4 regions of the Marinobacterium aestuariivivens genome follow, and region 3 is predicted to be linked to each of the others. Evidence: riboswitches for the same ligand, from Rfam matches in the RefSeq annotation. Region 3 holds a riboswitch; each other region holds the start of a gene.
The links. Region 3 has a riboswitch for cyclic di-GMP ahead of ACFQDL_RS26350 (hypothetical protein). Riboswitches for the same ligand answer to the same signal wherever they lie in the genome.

Region 1: linked by a shared signal. The riboswitch ahead of ACFQDL_RS03195 (dockerin type I domain-containing protein) and the one ahead of ACFQDL_RS26350 (hypothetical protein) in region 3 are both predicted to bind cyclic di-GMP.
Region 2: linked by a shared signal. The riboswitch ahead of ACFQDL_RS14950 (diguanylate cyclase domain-containing protein) and the one ahead of ACFQDL_RS26350 (hypothetical protein) in region 3 are both predicted to bind cyclic di-GMP.
Region 4: linked by a shared signal. The riboswitch ahead of ACFQDL_RS10960 (alpha/beta fold hydrolase) and the one ahead of ACFQDL_RS26350 (hypothetical protein) in region 3 are both predicted to bind cyclic di-GMP.

The regions. Positions count from the first base shown of each region.
Region 1 is NZ_JBHSWE010000001.1:616,826-622,226, reverse strand. It holds gene ACFQDL_RS03200 (MSCRAMM family protein) at 1-337, shown strand, start outside; gene ACFQDL_RS03195 (dockerin type I domain-containing protein) at 490-1,851, opposite strand; cyclic di-GMP riboswitch class I at 1,922-2,017, opposite strand; gene ACFQDL_RS03190 (hypothetical protein) at 2,893-3,195, shown strand; gene ACFQDL_RS03185 (prealbumin-like fold domain-containing protein) at 3,539-4,213, shown strand; gene ACFQDL_RS03180 (MSCRAMM family protein) at 4,258-5,401, shown strand, end outside.
Region 2 is NZ_JBHSWE010000001.1:2,881,499-2,886,899, reverse strand. It holds gene cpaB (Flp pilus assembly protein CpaB) at 1-207, opposite strand, end outside; gene ACFQDL_RS14965 (TadE/TadG family type IV pilus assembly protein) at 228-782, opposite strand; gene ACFQDL_RS14960 (prepilin peptidase) at 689-1,093, opposite strand; gene ACFQDL_RS14955 (Flp family type IVb pilin) at 1,132-1,344, opposite strand; gene ACFQDL_RS14950 (diguanylate cyclase domain-containing protein) at 1,517-2,530, opposite strand; cyclic di-GMP riboswitch class I at 2,941-3,015, opposite strand; gene ACFQDL_RS14945 (DUF3108 domain-containing protein) at 3,266-3,979, shown strand; gene ACFQDL_RS14940 (ribonucleotide reductase subunit alpha) at 3,984-4,370, opposite strand; partial or broken gene thiC (phosphomethylpyrimidine synthase ThiC) at 4,500-5,401, opposite strand, start outside.
Region 3 is NZ_JBHSWE010000001.1:5,032,915-5,038,315, forward strand. It holds gene ACFQDL_RS26330 (hypothetical protein) at 1-352, shown strand, start outside; gene ACFQDL_RS26335 (hypothetical protein) at 312-479, opposite strand; gene ACFQDL_RS26340 (pyridoxal-dependent decarboxylase) at 468-1,097, shown strand; partial or broken gene ACFQDL_RS26345 (propionyl-CoA synthetase) at 1,447-3,341, shown strand; cyclic di-GMP riboswitch class I at 3,595-3,670, shown strand; gene ACFQDL_RS26350 (hypothetical protein) at 3,934-4,824, shown strand; gene ACFQDL_RS26355 (hypothetical protein) at 4,830-5,234, shown strand; gene ACFQDL_RS26360 (cadherin-like domain-containing protein) at 5,216-5,401, shown strand, end outside.
Region 4 is NZ_JBHSWE010000001.1:2,099,280-2,104,680, reverse strand. It holds gene ACFQDL_RS10975 (ATP-grasp domain-containing protein) at 1-172, opposite strand, end outside; gene purE (5-(carboxyamino)imidazole ribonucleotide mutase) at 176-664, opposite strand; gene ACFQDL_RS10965 (hypothetical protein) at 894-1,040, opposite strand; gene ACFQDL_RS10960 (alpha/beta fold hydrolase) at 1,028-1,651, opposite strand; cyclic di-GMP riboswitch class I at 1,790-1,867, opposite strand; gene ACFQDL_RS10955 (MATE family efflux transporter) at 1,964-3,334, opposite strand; gene ACFQDL_RS10950 (AAA family ATPase) at 3,487-5,401, opposite strand, start outside.

The sequences.
Region 1 (5,401 bases), 4.4 Mb from region 3:
GTTCGGCGAAATCTTTAGCGTTGACGAAGTGACGCCAGTGGGCTACGAAGGTGAGTCTGCGAAGAACGTCGAGATTGATAACGATGCGGTTTGTGGAAGTGGGAATGAGGAGACAGTAAGCTTCCACAATACTCCGCTCGGAAAATTCACCATCAGCTATGAATCCTTGCCGATGGATGGCCATGGTGCAACCAAAGCGACTGTGACCTGTACTGGCGAGGGTGTCGGTACTGTTATCGCTGAAGTCGATCTGTTCGATGGTGACAGCCAGGCTTCCAGCGAGCTCAACTTCGAGACGCAGGCGACCTATACCTGCACCATTGTAGTTGACCCGTAAGCGCATTCTTACCGGTCGTCTGTAATGAAAAGGGCGGGATCATGATCCCGCCCTTTCCTATCTGTATATCAGTTACTTCTCAGTTGGCCGAGACGAGGAGGCCCTCACTGGTTGTCATATTTCCCGCCGCATCATAGACTCTGATCGCAAGTTCATAGAGCCCCCCGCTTGGGGACATCCCACCAGCAGTAATGAAAGGGTGATGTAAAGCCGAAGCTGGGAACCGGATCGGTGGCAGTGCACTGAATCCGGCCATCCACAAGGTACTCGACCTTTGTCACAGCGGCGTTGTCCCAGACATGGCCCTTTATCTGATAGTAGGAGCCTTTGGCTATGCTGCCGCCTTCCGGTTCCATTACCCGTCCTGTTGGCGCAATGATATCCTCGGTCATTGGCAAAGCGCGCCCAACCAGCGACGAGACGATATCGATATCGGACTGGCCGACATAACCATCGCCATCCACGTCATACCGACGCCATTCCCGGGAGTTGGTCCAGAGATAGCCGGGATCGCTGGGGTTCGGGCTGATCTGACTCTGGGGGATGCCGTTGCCTTCACCGATATACCAGCCGATCTCTTCGACATCGAGATTGTTTACAACTCCGTCGTCGTTGAAGTCAACCGGAGAGCTGTCGATTTCGTCGTCGGCAGCACTGTTGTCGACCCTTGCTTTGAGGTAGTTGCTGCCCCACAGGATGTAGGGCTGGTAAACGCCATCAACATAGCCGACCGAATACAGCAGCGTAGCCATGGAGTGTTCCAGGCTGTCATTCCAGCCATCGCTGTCGGCATCGGCATTCATGCAGCGATTGTAGAAATTGATTGCCCAGTCGTTATCGCTACGACCGTCAAGTACGATATTGGTCGCAGTGGTACTGCCAACGTTTGTTACCTTAACTGTATAGAGCGCGTCGCCGGAGTTGTATCTCGGAAACATGCATAGCTGCGCCATGCCGGCATTTGAGGCGGCAATGATCTCTTTTCCTTTCTGGCTCGGGTCTGCGCTATACATGTCCTGATCGGGCACCACGCTTGAAAGTGCGAGTTCAGATCCGTCCCATGACAGATTAACGGTGACGGCAGCCGCATGATTCACACAGCCGGGATATTGCGGTGTAAAAGTAAAGCTTTCACCTGGCTTTAATCCGCCGATCGCTTTCCAGGCCAGTTCGTCGTCCTCGCCCAGGCAGTTGTCCTCCCGGGGGCCGTAGCGGAAGTAGTAGTCTTCGACCGTCAGTGCGAGCGGCGAATAGGTCGATGTTGCCGTACTGTCTTTACCGGAACCCCCGCCCTTGGTGGTGGGTTTGCCCGCGAGTGCCGGGTTGCCGAGCATCAGTGTGGCGGCCGCTATGGCCAAGGCCGTGCCGAGCGGGCGCTGACGGTCGCGCTTGACATTGACGAAACGGCTTTTCAGGTTCGCATCGTTGCAGCCTGAAGTGGTGTTGAAGCAGTGACGGGAAGCATCGGGTCTGGTAGCCCTTGGCTGCGCGAGCAGAAGCCTGGATAGGCGCATTGGGTCTCTCCTGAAATTAAAATTCAGCAAAGATCCTCTAGCGGCCTGTCCGTGATGAGGGTAACTCTCCTTCGGCGGTCCGGCGATCCTCGGATACGCCCGTGAGCGTGCTCGAGGACCCGTAACTTTGCGCCACCCAGTTGCTCGGGCTTTGCCTTTGTCGGGAGAGGATCTTGTCTGTTAACAATCTGTGTAGCGGACCGTAATCCGCGTATTGCATCCAGATGCTTTAGCGACGGCTGTCACCAATTTCCCTGTTCGGCTCCGTATTCGGAGGTCCGCTGGTCACTGTTTCATAATTGGACCAGTTTCTGTTCAACACAAACGCTATGTCCTGTTGACTGTAAACGAACTATAACATGTCAATCTGGATGTCATTTATACAGAAGTGGAATATGGCAAGAGGCTTCTGTTACTTATGTGAACAGAGCGCTAACAAGTTGTTGCCAAAAGGAGACGGCTATAGTTTATTACAAATATATCGTTAACTTTACGATACAGTTCTTGAACAGAAGCCAGTCCGTTTTCTGTTGATGATCTGGACGCGGGAGCCGGATTATCGACTGTGCAAGGAATATGGACAGTATCCTGGCAATGTCAAGCCGATACATTCAGATAACTGTATCAAATTAGTGACAGTTTACCCCCCTAGTGTTTCCTTTATGTAAATCATCTATTTAGTGTCACTTCAGAATCAGCCTGTATCAATAGGTTAACAGTTTCTTCCCGGCTTCCTTTTTTTCAAATAAATTCCTTATGGGTCAGTCGCTTATGGAGTTGGTCCAGGCGTTGCTTGCATGCCTGTCAACCTCAGGCGTTCTGTCGAGATCCAGCATTCAGTCCCCGACAGGGACCTCCGACAGTTTGTATTGCTGGAGACATCGAGCAGGTCCTGAGACAAACGGTTGAGGTGACTACGGGCTGGACAACGAGGGGAATCGCGATGACAGGCAGGAGAGTGCACTACAGGAGCCAGGTACCCAGGCCTTTTTTTGATGGCACATACATAGATTTTTCAGGTGAATTCGGGAGGGGAATACGATGCATTTGCACAACAATCGGCAAGCACTGAGAGCGTACCTGTGCGGTGCTTTCCTGAGCCTTGGGTTATTCGCGCTGCCTGCGTGGGCGACCCACCCTCTGGTCAGCCTTGATGGTAGCGATTTCGAGATCGAGGATCCGGGCATGCCCGGTGACGAAGAGCCCGGCGCGAATATCAGACTGGATGACCTGGACATGATCGACTGGGCTGATGCCAGCGGAGCGCTTACCAGTGGTGTGGACTGGAAGCCTGACGAGAATATCATTATCGGGAATAAAAATGACGATACCGCTTTTGGATAGGGTACCGATGAAGACGACCCGATACCGACCGTCGTTGCGGGGGCGTTCCGCCCAACAAAAGCGATCTGAAGAAGTTCGGTATCTTTACCGAAGAAGGCCTTACGGACACCTTTATCCATATGTTCTGGACACGGGTACAGGACCCTTCGGGCACCACGAATATGGATTTCGAATTCAACCAGTCGGATGTGCTTTCGGCTAACGGCGTAACACCGGTACGCACGGCGAAGGACATGCTGATCCAGTACGACCTGGCAAACGGGGAACCCGACCGGAACTGTTCATCTCTTTTTGGGAAACCGAGGAAAGCTCCGGTGGTGTTCCAGCCAGTCAGGTGTGCGAGGTGCTGAAAAGTTACCCCTGTTGGGGGGCTCGCACCAATCTTTCCAGCGAAGGCCTTGCCACCGGATCCATCAACAAGGTTGCAATTCCACACGGAGAGGCAGATGGCCTCGATGAGGGAATGGGGCTAAGTGCCCGTACCTTCGGGGAGGCTTCGATTAACCTGACCAAGGTGGTGGGGGCCGGGGAATGCGTCACTTTTGGCAGCGCCTATTTGAAAAGCCGTTCATCCGATTCCTTCAATGCCGCCCTCAAGGACTTTATCCCGCCATTGGCTATGACTGTCAGTAATTGTGCCGGGGTAAAGATCAGGAAAAAGGATGATGCGGGTGAGCTGCTGCCGGGAGCCGAGTTTACGCTTTACAAGGACAATGCGCCTAAAGGCGAGTTTGACGCTGGAGACACTGCCGTTCTGGACAGTGATAATGCGCCATTGACCTGTACGACGGCTGCAAACGGTGAATGCTCCTTTACCTTGATATTCGAGGGTGATTACTGTGCGGTTGAAACGGACCATCCGGATCACTATCTTCCGGCCGATCCCGAGTGCTTCACGGTCGGCCCCGCGATTCCCATACTGACGGTGGACTTTATCGACCGTCGGCTTGGGTCTGTCCTGGTGAAAAAGTCGATCAGGACGGAGCGGCGCTGTCCGGTGCAGTATTCAAGATCATAGATGCCGATCCCGATGATGCCGACGTGCCCACGCAGCCTGTTACGATGATCGAGGGGACCAGTGGATATCACTGTGCGGATGACTTGCCGCTGAAAGATGCGTCGCTGGCCGAGATCAGCTATACGGTCAGTGAAACCACGGTTCCTGATGGCTATATCGGCGCTTCCGACGCATTGACATCTGCGGTATTCGAAACCTGTGCTGAACGCAGTACCGGCTCACCCGACCTGACGTTCGAGAACACCTCTGCCAATTTCAAGCTGATCAAACTGGACGATACCGGCGCGGCGCACAGCGGGATAGCCTTCACGCTGTTCCGGGACGACGGGGATCTTCAGTACGATCCGCTTGTCGATACCACGGTTTTCGATGCCAGCTGCGTCACGGACGCCAACGGCGAATGTACCTTCGAAACCGTGCATGCAGGCAATTACTGTCTGGTGGAAACCACGGTGCTGGACAACTACATCGCCGCGGGCCCGCAGTGCTTCAGTTTCGTGCCGGGCGCGGATCCGGACCTGACCTATACCTTCAGGAACTGGCGTCTGGGCTCCATCCTGGTCAAGAAGACCGATGAAAACGGTGCGGTGCTGGCCGGCGCTACCATGGAAATCACGGCCACCAGTGTCGCGGATGCGAATATTCCGCCGCTGAACATTGCGTTGACCGAAGGCCCGGATGGTTACCACTGCGTCGACGGCTTGCCGCTGAAGGATGCCTCTTTGGGCGATATCAGCTATACGGTCAGTGAAACCGGTGTGCCGGACGGTTACAACGGCGCCGCCGATCAGACCACGAAGCCGCTGTTCCAGTCCTGCGACGAACGCAGCACCGGTGCTCCGGACTTGACGTTTGAAAACGAACGCAAGCCCGGGGCGATTAAAATCACCAAAACCACCAAGGATGTTTCCAGTGATCCCGCCACCGTGGCACATCCTGACGTGGCCTTCAGTATCTACGACAGTTCGGATGTGTTAATCGATTCCATTGTGACGGATAGCGACGGTATCGCCTGTCTCGGTGACCTGGATGTCGGTGAAACCTACAAGGTTGTCGAGACCGCGCCGGAGGGCTACGCGGGAGAAACTGCGAAAACCGTGCTGGTGGACGACGATGCCGTTTGTGGTGAAGGCAATGAGGATGCGGTAAGTTTCCATAATACCCCGCTGGGCAAGTTCACCATCAGCT
Region 2 (5,401 bases), 2.2 Mb from region 3:
CTGAACCTGTTCGAGATGTTCCGGCTGCAAGGCGGCACCACCCGGCAGCGCAACACGGAAGGTCCAGACGCTCTCCCGCGGCTCGGGCACCGGCGCTGCCGCTTCCACGGCCGGCTCCGGCGTTCCCAGATTCAGGCCGTACAGCCCCAGGGCCAGCGCCAGGCCGAACAGTACGATGGCAATGATCCTCAGGCTTCGTCCTTGCATGCCCTCTCCATCCCGTCGGGTTAAAGGTTGAGGCTCGCCACCCTGCTGAGCTCGCCGGGTACGGGCAGCATCAACGGCGGCAGAAAGGGGTGGTTTTCGTAGTCGTAGTGCAGCTGAACCTGGCAACAGCCACCACCGGTGGTGTCGGTCGCGGTGATCTGCAGCGCCTCGTCCAGCGACTGGCCGAAAAGGCTGCCAAGACTGGTCGAGGTCGCATTCCGAGACAGTTGACTGAGCATTGCCCGGGTCGCCTGCTCGACTTCCGCCCGTACCGAAGCGGATTCGCACCCGCTCTCGGTGAAATAACAGCTCTCATCGACGAAGGACAGGCTGCGCCGCAACCCCTCCTCGGCCGAATACTGCAGCATCTGACTGGCAGAAAAGATCAACCCGTAATTAACGATGGCATAAAAGATAATAAAGAAAACCGGGAACACCAGTACGAACTCTATACCGGCACTGCCTCGCTGCCGCTCAGAACTCAACCTGCTGGAGGCAGACACAGCATTATTAATGAACAAAGCATCAAGAAAGGTGAGTAGGGTATTTTGTTTTTTCCGAATTTCCCTATCCATCCCGCCACCACCAGAGCTGAAAAAGAAAAAGCGATAATCGTTATCAATTGCACCGGTGTAAAAACCAGGCAACAAACCAGAAGCAATTTTAAATCGCCGGCCCCCAGCTGCCGTTTCAGGTAACCCGGCAATGTAACGGCCAGAACCGTTAACATCGAAAGTCCGATGTCCTGCCACCCCAGCTGAACACCCGCCAGGCTCCTTTCAATCAGCAGCAGCGAGCCCAGCGATACCGCCAGCAGCACCAGTAGCAGGCTATTGGGGATACGGCGGTATCGGGCGTCAAATACTGCGATCTGAAGCAGTAGCACTGGAAGCAGAAGCCGTAACGGCTCCACTACAAACGGCCTCAGTTGGTGACGGCCGTACCTCCCATCGCTGTGAGAATATCGTTCATTGTTGCGAGAATCTGGTCACCGACAGGCGTTACGAAAAGCGCCAGGATAGCCCCGACCATGGCTGCCAGCAGCGCATACTCGATACCACTGGCACCCTCTTCATCCTGGACAAAAAGGCGGAAATGTTCCCGAATACGGGAATAAGCAATGTGCAGTATGCTCATAATAATCCCTCATGATTCATGTCTTACCATGATCAGCCCGGACTGCCTGAGACCCCGTTAATAGTATTGTTTCGGAGTATCACTCGAGCCTGCCTGAACGGATTAAATCCGTATCCGTTCTGCGACAGCATACAAAGATTGAATATGCCGGTCACGTACTTTTTTATAAAAATCAGTTTTCAGCAAGTGCTTTTTTAGAAGCTTGATTGAAACGTGCATTGTAATAGCAGAAACGGTTCTTGCCCTTTTTCTTGGCTTCATACATCGCGGTATCGGCAGCTTTCAACAGGGCTTCAGGTGTATCACCATCCAGGGGCGCCCGCGCGATCCCGAGACTGGCCGAGATACGGCACCAGCGACCGTCGAAATCGAAGGGCTCGGCCAGGCTTTCGATCAGTTTCGTCGAGATCCGCTCCAGCACGTCCGGCGGTTCGCCATGCAGCCTGATCGAGACAACGAATTCATCCCCGCCCAGGCGATAGACCTGATCGTCATGGCGCAGAACCAGACGCATCCGGTTCGCGGCCCCCTGCAACAGCCGGTCGCCGATATCGTGTCCCCAGGTATCGTTGACGGCCTTGAAGCCATCGAGATCGATAAAGAACAGCGCCTGTTGCTCCTGACGCCGGTTGTCGCGGGTCAGCTGCTGCGCCAGATGATCATCCAGTGCCCGCTTGTTCTGCAGTCCGGTAAGCGCATCGCGATAGACGTCCCGGAACAGCCGCCGCTTGGCACCCTGCTCTTCGGTGATATCGACCTGGGTCCCGATCAGCCGCCAGCCGGTGGCGCCCTCGAGCCACTGACAGGTTGTTTTCAGGCTTCGGACCTCGCCGTCGTCCGGGCGCACGATCCTGATTTCGATTTCGCAGCCGCCGCAGCCGGGCTTCGCGACCATGCTGTCGAGCCGCCCGCCGTCTTCCGGGATTACGAGTGCTTTCCAGCTCTGCAGACTGGGCCCGGTCCCGGGCGCCAGACCGTGGAGCCGATACATGACCGGATTCCAGATCAGCCGGTCCTGCGACGGAAGCCATTCCCAGACGCCGACCCCGGCGACCGACGTCGCCATCGACAGCCGCCGGTTGGCCAGGCGCAACGCATCGGCCGCAACGGCCATGCGGCGGCGGTAGGCCAGGGTGGACAGGATCAGCCAGAGCAGCAAGATCGACAGCGGCACCAGAAACAGCATTAAACCGGTCCCGGGAAGCCCTGCTTCCACAGCGGCGACAAGCGCCTGAATCTGAATCCAAATCCTGTCCATCCTTCATCCCTGCGCCCGACCGCTTCTCCGAACCGCTGGCCACAGCCGAACTGCAGCGGCGTTCCGGACGGAAATTAAAAGTGCGACATCCCTGTCGCGATGGGCCGACAAACACCCGCCTCTCCAGCAAGGCCGGGACTGTCTTTCCCTGCAGGCTCCTCCAGCAATTGGATTGGAGGCCTGTGGAAACCCGAACAACCTTTTACGCCATGAGCAGGAAAGTTTCGATAGGACGGCAAACCTGGACCGGTAACGCGGGACAGCCTTGCCCGAAGTGCCCTTCGAAACACCCTGTTCGAAAGATCCTCGGGCCTCAGGCTCGTGAAGGTTCACTCTCTTTCGGTGGTCCGGCCATCCGATTCGGATCCGAGACTTTGCGCCACCCGATTGCTCGGGATTTGCCGTTATCGAGAGAGGATCTTTGTAACGCTCTGTTGCAGATACCCTGACGTCTGCACGGTACTCGACCTTCAATGTAGCAGTCGCCGGGCCGAGCGATTAGACAAATATCTTATAACGACCCACTGTCTCCGAATAGATACAGCCATATAGGACATGCATCCGCCAGTGTCGCTCTCACCTGCACGCAGAGGCTGCCAAGCGTCATCCAACTGCCGTACAGTAGGCAGAATCCGATCACTGAGCGACCGGGAGGAGAACAGGATGGGCGCGCATGTTATTCCCTGGCTGATACTGGCGGCCCTGCCGCTCTCGACAGCCCTGCAGGCCGCAGAACCGCTGCTGCAGGCGCGTTACGAGGCCAGCTATCGCGGTTTCGAACTGGGCCTGGTACGCAGCCTCACCCCGATCGGCGACCGGAAGTATCGCTTCGACTCCGTGGCCGACAGCGCCATTGCCCGGATCGAGGAGTCGAGCATCTTCAGTCTCGATGCCCGGGGAAACTGGATGCCGCAGCATTACAGCTACCGCCAGAAGATTTTCGGCATTTCCCGGGGTTACGAGCTGCAATTCGACCCGGAAAACAACAGCGCCACCTATATCGACAACGGAGAACGCAGGCATCTGGGACTCGAACCGGGCACCCTGGACCCTCTGCTCTATCAGCTGAAGATGCAGCACGACCTTGCCCATGAACGGGACCGCTTCAGCTATCGCTTTCTGCGACGCGGCAAACTCAAGCATTATGAATTCAGGCTGGAGGGGCCGGACAGCCTGGAACTGCATGGCCGGGAACTCGAGACCCTGCGCCTGGCGAAAGAGGACGAGGATGCCGACGAGAGCACCCGCATCTGGTTCAGCCCGGGCAATGGTTACCAGCTGGCCCGCCTAAGTTACAGCGATGAGGGCGCCAGCTACCGCATCGATCTCGACGAGATCCATATCGCCCCCGGATTCGAGAGCTGGCTGCAGCAATAAGGCCTTATCCTGCCTGCAGCATCACCGGATTTTCCTGCCGGTCCAGCACCACATAGCGGGCCATGTTGTGGCCGCCCATCAGGTCGTTGACCATCTGGTTGAGATGGGGCTCGGCGTCCTCGCTCGACGGTGGCTGGCCGTTGGCGCCATTCAGCCCGGCGATAAAGACGAAATCCCAGTCCCGGGAGATCTGGTCGGCCTCATCGGCCAGTGCCCGGAAGCTGTCGAGCTCCGCCGGCAGCTTGTCGACACACATCAGCGGCTGAAGGGTGCCGCGCTGTTTGCCCTTTGCCTTGCCCTGCCCATCGGCGCTGGCGAACAGAAACAGCAGCCGCTGCGGCTCCGGCTGGGATGCGGCGGCCGCGAGCAGGTCTGAAAAACTGGCGATCATGACGAACCTCTGGGTTATCCGGTGGTAGCGCCCCAGTTGTACCACAGCGCCGCGCCCGGCGTTATTCCCCGGAAGTGGTACCACCGAGGTGACGCGTTACGCGTTACGCGTTACGCGTCACCCTCTCCATCACACCTTGTGATAGATCTCGGCGCCGGTGCCGCGGAACTCCTCGGACTTCTGCTGCATGCCCGATTCGGCCTCGAGGTTGATCGCGGCGATCTGGCTCTCGTCCAGCTCGCGCACCTCCTGACTGATCTTCATCGAGCAGAACTTGGGTCCGCACATCGAGCAGAAGTGCGCCACCTTGGCGGATTCCTTCGGCAGCGTCTCGTCGTGGTAGGCGCGCGCGGTGTCCGGGTCCAGGCCGATATTGAACTGGTCTTCCCAGCGGAACTCGAAGCGCGCCTTGGACATGGCGTTGTCGCGTATCTGCGCCCCCGGGTGCCCTTTCGCCAGGTCCGCGGCATGGGCCGCGATCTTGTAGGTGATGATGCCGGTCTTGACGTCGTCCTTGTTCGGCAGCCCCAGGTGTTCCTTCGGCGTGACGTAGCAGAGCATGGCGCAGCCGTACCAGCCGATCATCGCCGCGCCGATGCCGGAGGTGATGTGGTCGTAGCCCGGCGCGATATCGGTGGTCAGGGGGCCCAGGGTGTAGAAGGGTGCCTCGTGGCACTCTTCGAGCTGCTTGTCCATGTTCTCCTTGATCATGTGCATCGGCACATGGCCCGGGCCTTCGATCATCACCTGGACGTCGTGCTTCCAGGCAATTTTGGTCAGCTCGCCGAGGGTTTCCAGCTCGGCGAACTGGGCCTCGTCGTTGGCGTCGTAGACCGAGCCCGGGCGCAGGCCGTCGCCGAGCGAGAAGGCGACGTCGTAGGCCTTGCAGATCTCGCAGATCTCCTCGAAATGGGTGTAGAGGAAGTTTTCCTGGTGGTGCGCGAGGCACCATTTCGCCATGATCGAACCGCCGCGGGAGACGATGCCGGTCATGCGCTTGGCGGTCATCGGCACGTAGCGCAGCAGCACGC
Region 3 (5,401 bases):
CCGTCTTGTCTACGGCGAGCCGGAGGCGTTTTACGACCGCTGGCTGCACGACAGCCACAGACACCTGGGGCTTTCTGCTCCGGGGGCACCGTCGCCAATATCACCGCGCTCTGGGCGGCCCGTAACCGGGCCTTCGGTCCCGATGGCGACTTCCCGGGCATTACGCGCAGCGGGGTATTTGCCGCGATGCGTCATTACGGCTGTGAAGGCACTGCGGTGCTGGTATCGGAGCGTGGCCACTATTCGCTGTCCAAGTCCGCCGACGTGCTCGGGATCGGGCGCGATCAGATCGTCACCGTCGAGACGGATGGTCACAACCGGATCCGTCCGGATGCCCTCGAGGCGAAGCTGAAACAGCTGCAGCGGCAGAATATCCGCCCCTTCGCGCTGGTCGGCGTGGCCGGCACCACCGAGACCGGCAATATCGACCCCTGGACAGGCTGGCCGATATCGCCCAGGAACGGGGAATCCATTTCCATGTCGACGGCGCCTGGGGGCCGACGCTGTTCTCCGACCGTTACCGCGGCCGCCTGAAGGGCATCGAGCGCGCCGACTCGGTGACCATCGACGCGCACAAGCAGCTCTATGTGCCCATGGGCGTCGGGCTGGTGCTGTTCCGCGATCCCTCCGCGCTCGGCAGTATCGAGCACCACGCCCAGTACATCATCCGCCAGGGCTCGAAGGATCTGGGCAGTGCCACCCTTGAAGGGTCCCGTCCGGGAATGGCGATGCTGGTGCATTCGGCGCTGAAGATCATCGGTCGCCGCGGCTACGGCCTGCTGATCGACAACGGCATCGAAATGGCCCGGCGCTTCGCCAGCCGGGTCGACACGCTCGAGGACTTCGAACTGGTCTCCGAGCCCGAACTCAATATTCTGACCTACCGCTGGGCGCCGGCCCCGGTGCAGGAAACGCTGCGTGGCGCCGATGCCGATCTGTGCCGGCGGATCAACGAGGTGCTCAGCCGCATCACCCGTACCGTGCAGAAAACCCAGCGCGAGCACGGCAAGGCGTTCGTCTCCCGCACCCGCCTGACGCCCGAACGCTACGGGCGCCAGCTGATCACGGTGTTTCGCGTCGTGCTGGCCAACCCCTGACCACCGACCAGGTGCTGCAGGACGTTATCGAGGAGCAGCGCGAGATCGTCCGGGGCATGGCCGGGGATGCCGACATTGCCGAACTGAACCGGCTGGTCAGCTGCCCGGTCGCCTGAGTTCCAGTTTACAGACCCATCGCATCAATAACTGTCGACAGTTTGTGATGGCCCGAAATCGCAGTTATGCACCGATACTTGCCCAGGATCAACAAACCAAGGGCCTTTAGCCTTTCGTCTAGGTTAAAATTCAGCCGTTTTTCAGTATGGTTGAGCCTAGATGCGGGGCTAACTGTCAACAATCATAACAAGGCCCCTGAAACCTCAGGTGATAACAATAAAGGGGCCGGACAATGTCCTACCAAGCAGAGTACGCACAATCGATCGCGAATCCCGAAGACTTCTGGGCCGAAAAGGCCGCCGCGCTTCAGTGGTTCAAGGCACCGCAACGCATCCTCTCGCAGGACGAAAACGGTATCGATCGCTGGTTTGCCGACGGCGAACTCAATACCGCCTACCTGGCGCTGGATGTTCACGTAGAGGAAGGGCGGGGCGACCAGACGGCGCTGATCTACGACTCGCCGGTGACCGCTACCCGGCGCCAGTTCAGCTATCGCGAGCTGCGTGACCAGGTGGCCCGCTTTGCCGGTGTGCTGCAGGCGCAGGGCGTCGCCAAAGGCGATCGGGTGGTGATCTACATGCCGATGATCCCGGAAGCGGTGGTGGCGATGCTGGCGGTCGCCCGTCTCGGTGCCGTCCATTCGGTGGTTTTCGGCGGCTTCGCAGCGCCGGAGCTGGCAATGCGAATCGAGGACGCCGAGCCCAAAGTGATAGTGTCCGCGTCCTGCGGCATCGAAGTCGACAAGGTCATCCCCTACAAGCCGTTGCTGGACGAGGCGATCGAACGTTCCAGTCACAAGCCTGAGCGCTGTGTGGTGTTCCAGCGCAGCATGATCACCGCCTCGATGGTTCCGGGGCGGGACCTGGACTGGGTCGAGGCGATGAAGGATGCCCAGGACGCCGGCTGCGTGCCGGTGAAGGGGACCGATCCGCTCTATATCCTCTATACCTCCGGCACGACCGGCAAGCCCAAGGGGGTCGTGCGCGACAACGGCGGTCATGCGGTGGCGCTGCGCTATTCGATGAAGGCCATCTACAACATGGATCCGGGCGAGGTGTTCTGGGCCGCGTCCGATGTCGGCTGGGTCGTGGGACACTCCTATATCGTCTATGCCCCCTGCTGGCCGGCTGCACCACCCTGGTGTACGAGGGCAAGCCTGTGCGTACCCCTGATGCCGGCGCTTTCTGGCGCGTCTGTGCCGACTACGGTGTCAAGGCGCTGTTCGCTGCGCCGACCGCTTTTCGCGCCATCAAGAAGGAGGATCCCCGGGGCGAACGGCTGCGACAGTATGACCTGTCGAAACTGGAAACCATTTTCATGGCCGGCGAGCGCCTCGATCCACCGACCTACCACTGGACCCTCGAAGTCACCGGCAAGCCGGTCGTGGATCACTGGTGGCAAACCGAGACCGGCTGGGCGATCTGCGGCAATCCGACCGGTATCGAGATGCTGGAGCCCAAACCCGGCTCGGCCACCGTGCCGGTGCCGGGCTTCAACGTGCAGATCCTCGATCCCGCGGGTCAGGAAATGCCGGCCGGGGAGCAGGGCAGTGTGGCACTGAAGCTGCCGTTGCCGCCGGGCTGCCTGCCGACCGTCTGGGGCAATTTCGAACGTTTTCGTGCCGGCTATCTGAGCGATTTCCCCGGCTTTTACTGCTCGGGGGATGGCGGTTACAAGGACGGGGACGGCTATGTCTTCATCATGGGGCGGACGGACGATGTCATTAATGTCGCCGGGCACCGGCTCTCCACCGGTGAAATGGAGGAGATCGTCGCGGCCCATCCGGCGGTAGCCGAATGCGCGGTGATCGGCATCAACGACGAGCTCAAGGGTCAGCAGCCGGTCGGCCTGGTGCTGCTCAAGGATGGCGTCGAGGTCGACGAGGCGGCACTCGAGGCCGAGCTGGTGGCCAGCGTGCGCAAGGAGATCGGAGCGGTCGCCTGTTTCCGGCGTGCGGTGGTGGTGCAGCGCCTGCCCAAGACCCGTTCCGGCAAGATCCTGCGCAAGCTGCTGCGCCAGATCGCCGACGGTCAGGCATACAGCGTGCCGTCGACCATCGATGACCCGACCAGCCTGTCGGAAATCGAGGCGGCGCTCGACAGTCGCGGGCTGGTGGCCCGAAGCTGAGGACCGGCGCCGACAGAGGCCCGTCCCGGGCCTTTGTCGCCATGTGGAGACAATTAAATATCTTTGTAAATCAGTTAATTAAATTAACTTATTCAGAAAATACAACTTTTCCGTATCGATATTCCATATTCATCTAATTATTGAACGACCGTTTTTGCTAGCATCCATCCGACAGAGTTGAATCTGTCCTGAATGACGTGGGCCAGCCGCCGACGACCGTTCCGGGCGCCAAGGATCAACTCAGAAAGATCCTCTCCCGAAATGGCAAAATCCGGGCAACCGGATGACGCAAAGTCACGGGTCCCTCGCTGGATAGCCGGACTACCGAACGAGAGTCACGCCTCTTCAGCCGGTAGCTGTGGGTCTTTCGCGCAAGCGTTGTTCAGGATTCACAGGTTGCCGGTATTTGCCTGCCGTATGCCGCCGATCCGCAGCCGGGTCGATTATCCGTTATCGCTTGCGGAAATTTCCGATTTGTCACGCTACCCTTTGCAGGGGCGGTCTCCGGCCGCACCGAGGATGCGAAGGACAGAAATACACTCGAAAAGCGAGCCCCGCACACCGGCTTTCGGGGCGAGCAGGGAGACTAAGGATGAATATCATACGCACAGGCTCTCTTGCCGGATGCCTGCTATCCGTTTTCGTCAGTTGCAGCACCCTGGCCGCACCGGGTCAGGGCGGCGCCGCCGCCTTCTCCGGTGATCCGGACCGGCTGCCGCCGGGACGGCTCAAATCCCAGATCGAGAAACTGCCGCCGGCCGCGCAGCAGCGTGCGCTGGAATGGCTCGAGCGCTTCGATATACCGGTCGAGGATTACGAATTTCTGCACGTCGACGGTGACGGGGCCATCTTCTATGCCGATACGGTGCTGCCCGACGAGGCCGACGGCACCACGGAACCGAGCGAGCCGGGCGTCGAGGCGATTGCACCGGAAGACGCCTTCCTGTTGCATAGCCGGCCGGGCGCGAGCCAGGTGGTGTTTCTCGACTTCGACGGTCATGTGATCACGGACACCGCCTGGAACAGCGGCGGCGCTTCGTCCTACTTTGCGCGCCCCTACGATACCGATGGCAATCCCACCGGTTTCAGTGACAGCGAACGCAACCAGATCGCCGAGATCTGGCACCGGGTCGCCGAGGACATGGCGCCCTTCGACATCGATGTCACGACCGAGGACCCGGGCGGTTTCGGCCCGACCACCGGCCATGTGCTGATCACGGACAGTACCGACGAAACCGGCTCGCCGATGCCCCACTCGTCGGCGGGCGGGGTGGCGTATGTCGGAGTCTGGGGGCTTCGTACTATACCTACTATCAGCCGGCGCTGGTCTATTACGACAACCTCGGCGGCGGTTTCCCGCCCTATGTCTCGGAAGCCTCGAGCCACGAGTTCGGGCATAACCTGGGGCTCGGTCACGATGGCACCTCGACGACGGGTTATTACAGCGGCCATGGCTCCGGTTACATCTCCTGGGCCCCGGTGATGGGCGTGGGTTACTACAACAACGTCACCCAGTGGAGCAAAGGCGAGTACGCCGATGCCAACAATACCCAGGACGACGTTGCGATCATCAGCGGCCAGCTCGGCTACCGCAGCGATGATCACGGCAACAGTCCCGGCAGTGCGACGGCGCTGCAGGTCGATGCCGATGGCATCGTGGCGGTGACCTTCCCCGAGATCGATCCCTACAACCAGGATCCGGCCAACAAGGGGGTGATCGAGACGCGTAGCGACGTCGACCTGTTCTGGTTCGACACCGCCGAAGGCTACGTAACCTTCAACCTGCTGCCGGCCTGGAAGCTTTCTACCGCGACAGCCGGCGCGGCGCCAATCTCGATATCGAGGCCAAACTTTATGACGCTCTGGGCAACCCCGTGGCCAGCAGCGACCTGAGCGGCGATACTATGGCTCAGCTCGATCAGTACGTACCGGCTGGCCGCTACTACCTGCAGATCAGCGGCGTCGGCAGTGCCGCGAGCCCCTACAGCGACTATGGCAGCCTCGGTTTCTATTACATCTCTGGCACTGTCCAGCCGGCGGTCACCGACGATACGCCGCCG
Region 4 (5,401 bases), 2.9 Mb from region 3:
GCGTGTCGGGCCAGAGTTCCTGTTCGACGGTCACCACATCGTCCGGGTTCAGCGCCACCGGCTCTTCCAGCGACGGGTCGCAGGGCAGGACCTCGAGTCCCATCGGTGCGCCGGCCTGTTTCAGCATCCGGCCGAGCTGGCCGTTACCGATGACGGCAATACGTGGCAGCATGCTTCAGCTCCTCGGGTCCGGGTTGTCCAGGACGGCCTGGGACTGGGCACTGCGCCACTGCTGCAGCCGCTCGCGCAGCGCCTCATCGCGGGTAGCCAGGATCTGCGCCGCCATCAGACCGGCATTGAAAGCGCCGGCGCCGCCGATCGCCAGGGTGCCGACGGTCACGCCGCGGGGCATTTGGACGATGGAATAGAGGCTGTCGAGGCCACTCAGTGCCTTGCTCTGAACCGGTACGCCCAGCACCGGTACCAGGGTCTTGCTGCTGATCATGCCGGGCAGGTGGGCGGCGCCGCCGGCGCCGGCGATGATCACCTCGAAGCCGCGCTCGGCCGCTTCCTCGGCGAAACTGAACATCTTGTCCGGGGTGCGATGAGCCGAGACCACCTCGGCGTGGTACGACACACCGAGGGTGTCGAGAATGTCGGCAGCCTCTTTCATGGTGGGCCAGTCGGAACGGGAGCCCATCACTATGGCGACTTTTGCACTCATTACCTTGTCCTGTCAGGAGATTCTAAGGATCGATCGGGCGGGTTGCCGGGAGCCCGGAACCTGAACCCGCCCGATTGCAGAGACGGTTCTGTCGGGAAAACCGACAAGGATAAGACGCCCTCGGGTTCAAGGCAATCTTTGTCGGCATTTGGCCGCACTTCGCAGGCTTTTCAGTACCGAAAGGGTTGAATCTGTCAGGTGACGTCGCTCCAGGCCGAATGCTCCGCATTCACCGCAAGGGCGGGTTTGCTGCCGCTATCCTGGCGCGCGAGCCGGTGACGATGCCGTCGCGGATCCGCGTGGCGCCGTTCGAGTCGACACCCTGGTTGCCCCGATCGATCAGGCTCAGGGTGGCGACGGGAATCAGCGTTTGCATCTGTTCGGCCAGGCGGCGAGAAGGCTGCGGTGTCTGACGATTGCAGACAAGGTGCACAGGCATGGGCAGTGACAGCAGGTCATGGGGGTGCAAGGCATTGCGGTAAAGGTCGGCGAGTTCATCGACGATGCCTGGCAGCCGGCGCAGCAGCTGGCTTTTCTGCTTCGGTCCCAGCAGCCACCAGATGACGCGCCCGAACCAGAACTGGACGAAGACCTGGCAGCGAGCGCCGTGGCGCCGGCGGCGTGCAACGCGATGACATGGCTTGCGAACCGGCTTGCGGCCTCCCAGCTTTCCCAGTCGTGGAGCTGGCGCAGCAGGCTGAAGGCGGCGGGATTCACCAGGGTCAGCGACAGCAGTTGTTGCGGGCGGGCCAGTGCGGCCTGCAATGCCGGAACGCTGCCGTGGGCGTGCCCGATCAGGTGGCAGGGACCGTCGATCCGTGCCAACTGCTGCAGCAGTCGCGGCAGTGCCGACTGGTCGGCAATCTCCACCCGGTATTCCCGGTTCAGTTGCCGGGCCAGTGCCGGCCCCGGACGCCAGCCATGGCCCGATACCAGCAGTACGGGGCAGCGCTCGTCGCTGATCGGGTCCGCTTTGCGTGACAGCATGGTTGTTTCCTCCGTCTGTGTCGCAACCGGTGATGCCGGAATCGCTGCAGCGGGAGGAGCATCGGGCTGGCAGAGCTGAAAGCGGGCGGCCGAAATGTCTGCAAGCGGGGAGAACTCCTTCCCGTTGTCACACCTGTGTGTGGCAACCCGGCTATTCCGAGACGGAACCCGTGGCTTTGCGTGATCGACAACTCGCTGATCGTGCCCTTTCAGTATCCAAGATGCCCTCTAAGCTTAGGTTCCGCAGTTGCGTTATGCCTTGGGAATATTGCCTAAATTATCGATATCCGGATAAGGTACGGACCGATACCGCTATCGCGCCGCGAGGGTCGTCCCCACCCAGGGGCGTTTCAACTGCTGACGCAGTCGCAACAGCAGGGCTGTGCTGGCCAGCAGGATACCGGTACCCAGGCCGAGCCAGATGCCGATGGCACCGAGTCCGGCGCCGTAGCCGAGCAGAAGTGCCAGCGGAAACGCCAGCAGCCAGTGGCTTACCAGGATCAGCTGCATCGGCCTCTGGGTATCCTGCAAGCCGCGCAGATAACCGGTCGTCTGGGTGGCCAGGCTGTCCGCCGGCTGCGCTACGGCCAGCAGCAACAGCAGCGCTGCGGCAATTTCGAACAGCGGCAGCCCGCGTTCGGCCTGCGGCAGCAGCCAGATAATCAGGGATTCCCGCCCGCCGGCCAGCAGCAGCGCCAGCGGCAGACCCCAGAGCAGCGCCAGCCACAGCTGGACCCTCAGCACCCGGTGCATCCGGCCGGAGTCGCCCGCGCCAAGGGCCAGTCCGGCCCTGACCGTGGCCGCCTGCGCCAAACCCAGCGGAACGGCATAGAGCACACCGGCCAGGCGCAGCGTCAGGGTATGGGCCGCAAGCTGGTCGATGCCGAAGCCGGCGATCAGCAGCGTCGCCAGCAGGAAGATGCCGGTTTCGCCCAGACTGGTCATGCCGATCGGCAGCCCCAGACGCAGCAGTTTTTGCAAACGCGCCCGGTGCACCTGCAGCAGTGCCCGGCCGACGGGGCGATACCAGCTGGCCCGGTGGGCCATCAGGCTGAGCCAGACCAGCAGGACGGCGGCGCAGAGTGCGGACGACAGACCGATGCCGGCCAACCCCATTTCCGGCAGGCCCCAGCGTCCGTACATCAGTCCGTAGTTGCCCAGGGCATTGAGCGGTAGGCTGAGCAGCATTCCGCCCAGGATGACCCGGGTCTGTTCCCAGGCAGCGAAACACTGGTGCCAGACGCGGACCAGCAGTAGCAGGGCGCAGGTCAGCGCCATCATCGGCGCATAATCGGAGGCGGCATCGACGATGGCGGGCTCCGCTCCGATCTGCGCCAGCAATCGCGGTGACAGGCTGATCAACAGGGCGCAGGGCAGGGTCAGCAGCAGGGCCAGCTGGAAGCTCTGGCCGATCCAGCCCGCCACTTCCCGCTCCCGGCCAGCGCCCCGGCATTCGGCCAGCAGTGCAGAAAGGGCGCCGATAACGCCGCCGCCAAGATAGAAAACGATCGAATAGAAGTCGCTGACGGCGGCGCCGGCCGCGAGTTCCGCGGTGCCGAGCCAGGCCATCATGAGCACATCGGTAATGGCGATGCCCATCGACAGCAGTGACGCCAGGGTCAGCGGGGCCGCAATGGCCAGGGTTCGCGCCAGCTCGTGGCGCAGCGTTCGTGAATTCGTCATGGTCAGCCTCCCGTTTGCATGCAGTCTGACGGGCTGGCGTCAAGGTGCGGTGCGGCGCGGCGTCAATCCAGCGTCAATCGGGAGAAGTCGGGCCTTCAATGTACGGGCGGGGGCGCTTGCAGGCAATCCGGGAACCCGGCAGCGGTAAAACGCTACCGCAGCCAGCTCAGGCAATGCAGCAGGCCGGTCTGGCGCAGCTCCTGTTCGAGCCGGCCGGCGTCGATCCGGCCCTCGGCCAGCGCCAGGGCGCGGTCGGCGTAGAAATGCGCCCAGCGCAGGTCCCGGCCGCGGGCATAGGCGAGCAGGGCATCGCAGCCCTCGCGCAGTGCCGCCAGATCCTGGTCGGCCAGGGCGAGGTCGATCTGCAGCTGATGCACATGCAGGTGGCAGTGGGGCAGGCATTCCGGTGTCAGCAGCGCCAGCGCCTGGGCCATTCGCTCGTGCCGCGTCGCGGCATCGGTCTGGCCCATGGCCTCTATGGCGCGCAACCAGGGCTGTACGAAGTGGCGGGCGCCGGGTTCGAGGCTGGCGTCGGCGGCCGCGATATGCTGCTCGAAACCGGACCGGTCGCCCTCCTGTTGCGCCATGTAGGCCAGTTGTGCATGGCCGTCGACGATAAAACGGCGGGCGCCGAGCTGCCGGGCCAGGTGCAGGCTGGCACTGAAGCAGTCCCTGGCGGCTCCGCGGTCGCGCCGTGCGAAGTGGTGCAGCAGTCCCTGCAGGCTCAGCAGCAACATGCCGGAGCGGGGCTCCGGACGGCGCTTCGACAGCCGCTCGGCGGTGGCCAGGCTCTGCAGCGCGGCCCCGGTGTCGAGCTGGTACAGCTGGCAGGTGGCGACCATCGCGTAGTTGTTGACCGCTTCGCTGAGCAGGTCCCGGGTCAGCGCTTCTTCGATGGCCCGACGGAAGTGGTCGCAGGCCTGGCCCATCTGTCCCAGCATGTAATAGCCGTCGCCGACGCCACTGAGTGCCCGCACGCGCCAGCGCGGATCATCGCAGCGGCGGGCCTGCTCCTGAGCCCGCAGGCTGGCGTCAAGGCAGTCCTCCTGCCGGCCCAGGGTAAACAGAATGCGGCCGCGGGTAATATGCAGGCGCGCCTGCTGCTGGCACGACAGGCCATCGCTCAGGCGGGCTGCGTGGTCGAGCGACTGCAGCGCCTCGTCGAACTGGTCCTGGATGGTCTGTGCATTGGCGATGCCGAGCCAGCTGTCGACCTGGCGCGCCGGTTCGTCGCTGAGGCTGATCGCCTGGTCGAAGGCCGCGATCGCCTCGTCTATCCGACCCAGCCGGGTCAGGGCTTCTGCCTGCTGCTGGTGCAGTGCCCAGCGTTCTTCGTCGACAGCCAGCGGCAGTACCTGTTCGCAAAACCAGAGCGCGCGCTGCGGATGCTGGTGTTCGAGCAGTTGGGCGATCGCCTCGAGGGTACGGGGTACCGCCTGTGCGTCGCCGGCATGGATCAGGTGTTCGGCTTCGCGCACCCGCGAGCGGCCGGCATAGAAACGTGCCGCACGGTAGTGGGCTTCCTGCCGCTCCTGGCGGCCGAGCTGGGCGTAGAGGCTCTCCTGCAACAGTGCATGGGCGAACTGCAACTGCCCGTCGCGCAGGCGCAGCAGACGCTGTTGTATCAGCCGCTCGATCAGTGCCGGTTCGGCATCGCCCAGTGTCAGCAGGTCCTCGCTGCCGAACTGCTGGCCGAGGACCGCCGCCAGCCGGACCAGGCGTCGCGCGGGTGCGTCGAGACTGTCGACGCGTGCGGCGACCAGGCTGGCGATGCGCAGCGGCAGCTCGCTGCCGGTCTGCCCTTCGCCGAAACAGAGCAATTGCTCGAGGAACAGGGGATTGCCTCCGGCGCGTTGCTGGCAGCGCTGCGCCATCTCGCTGTCGGGATCGAGGCCCAGGGCCCGGATCAGCTGCTGCGTGTCGTCCGTCCGCAGCGGCGTCAGATCCAGGGTCAGCAGGGGCAGCTCGCCGAGACTGGAACGCCAATGCGGACTGAACGGGTGGCCTTCGAAGCGGCTGGTCAGCACCAGCAGCAGCGGACAGCCGGCGCCCGCCCGGGCCAGTGCC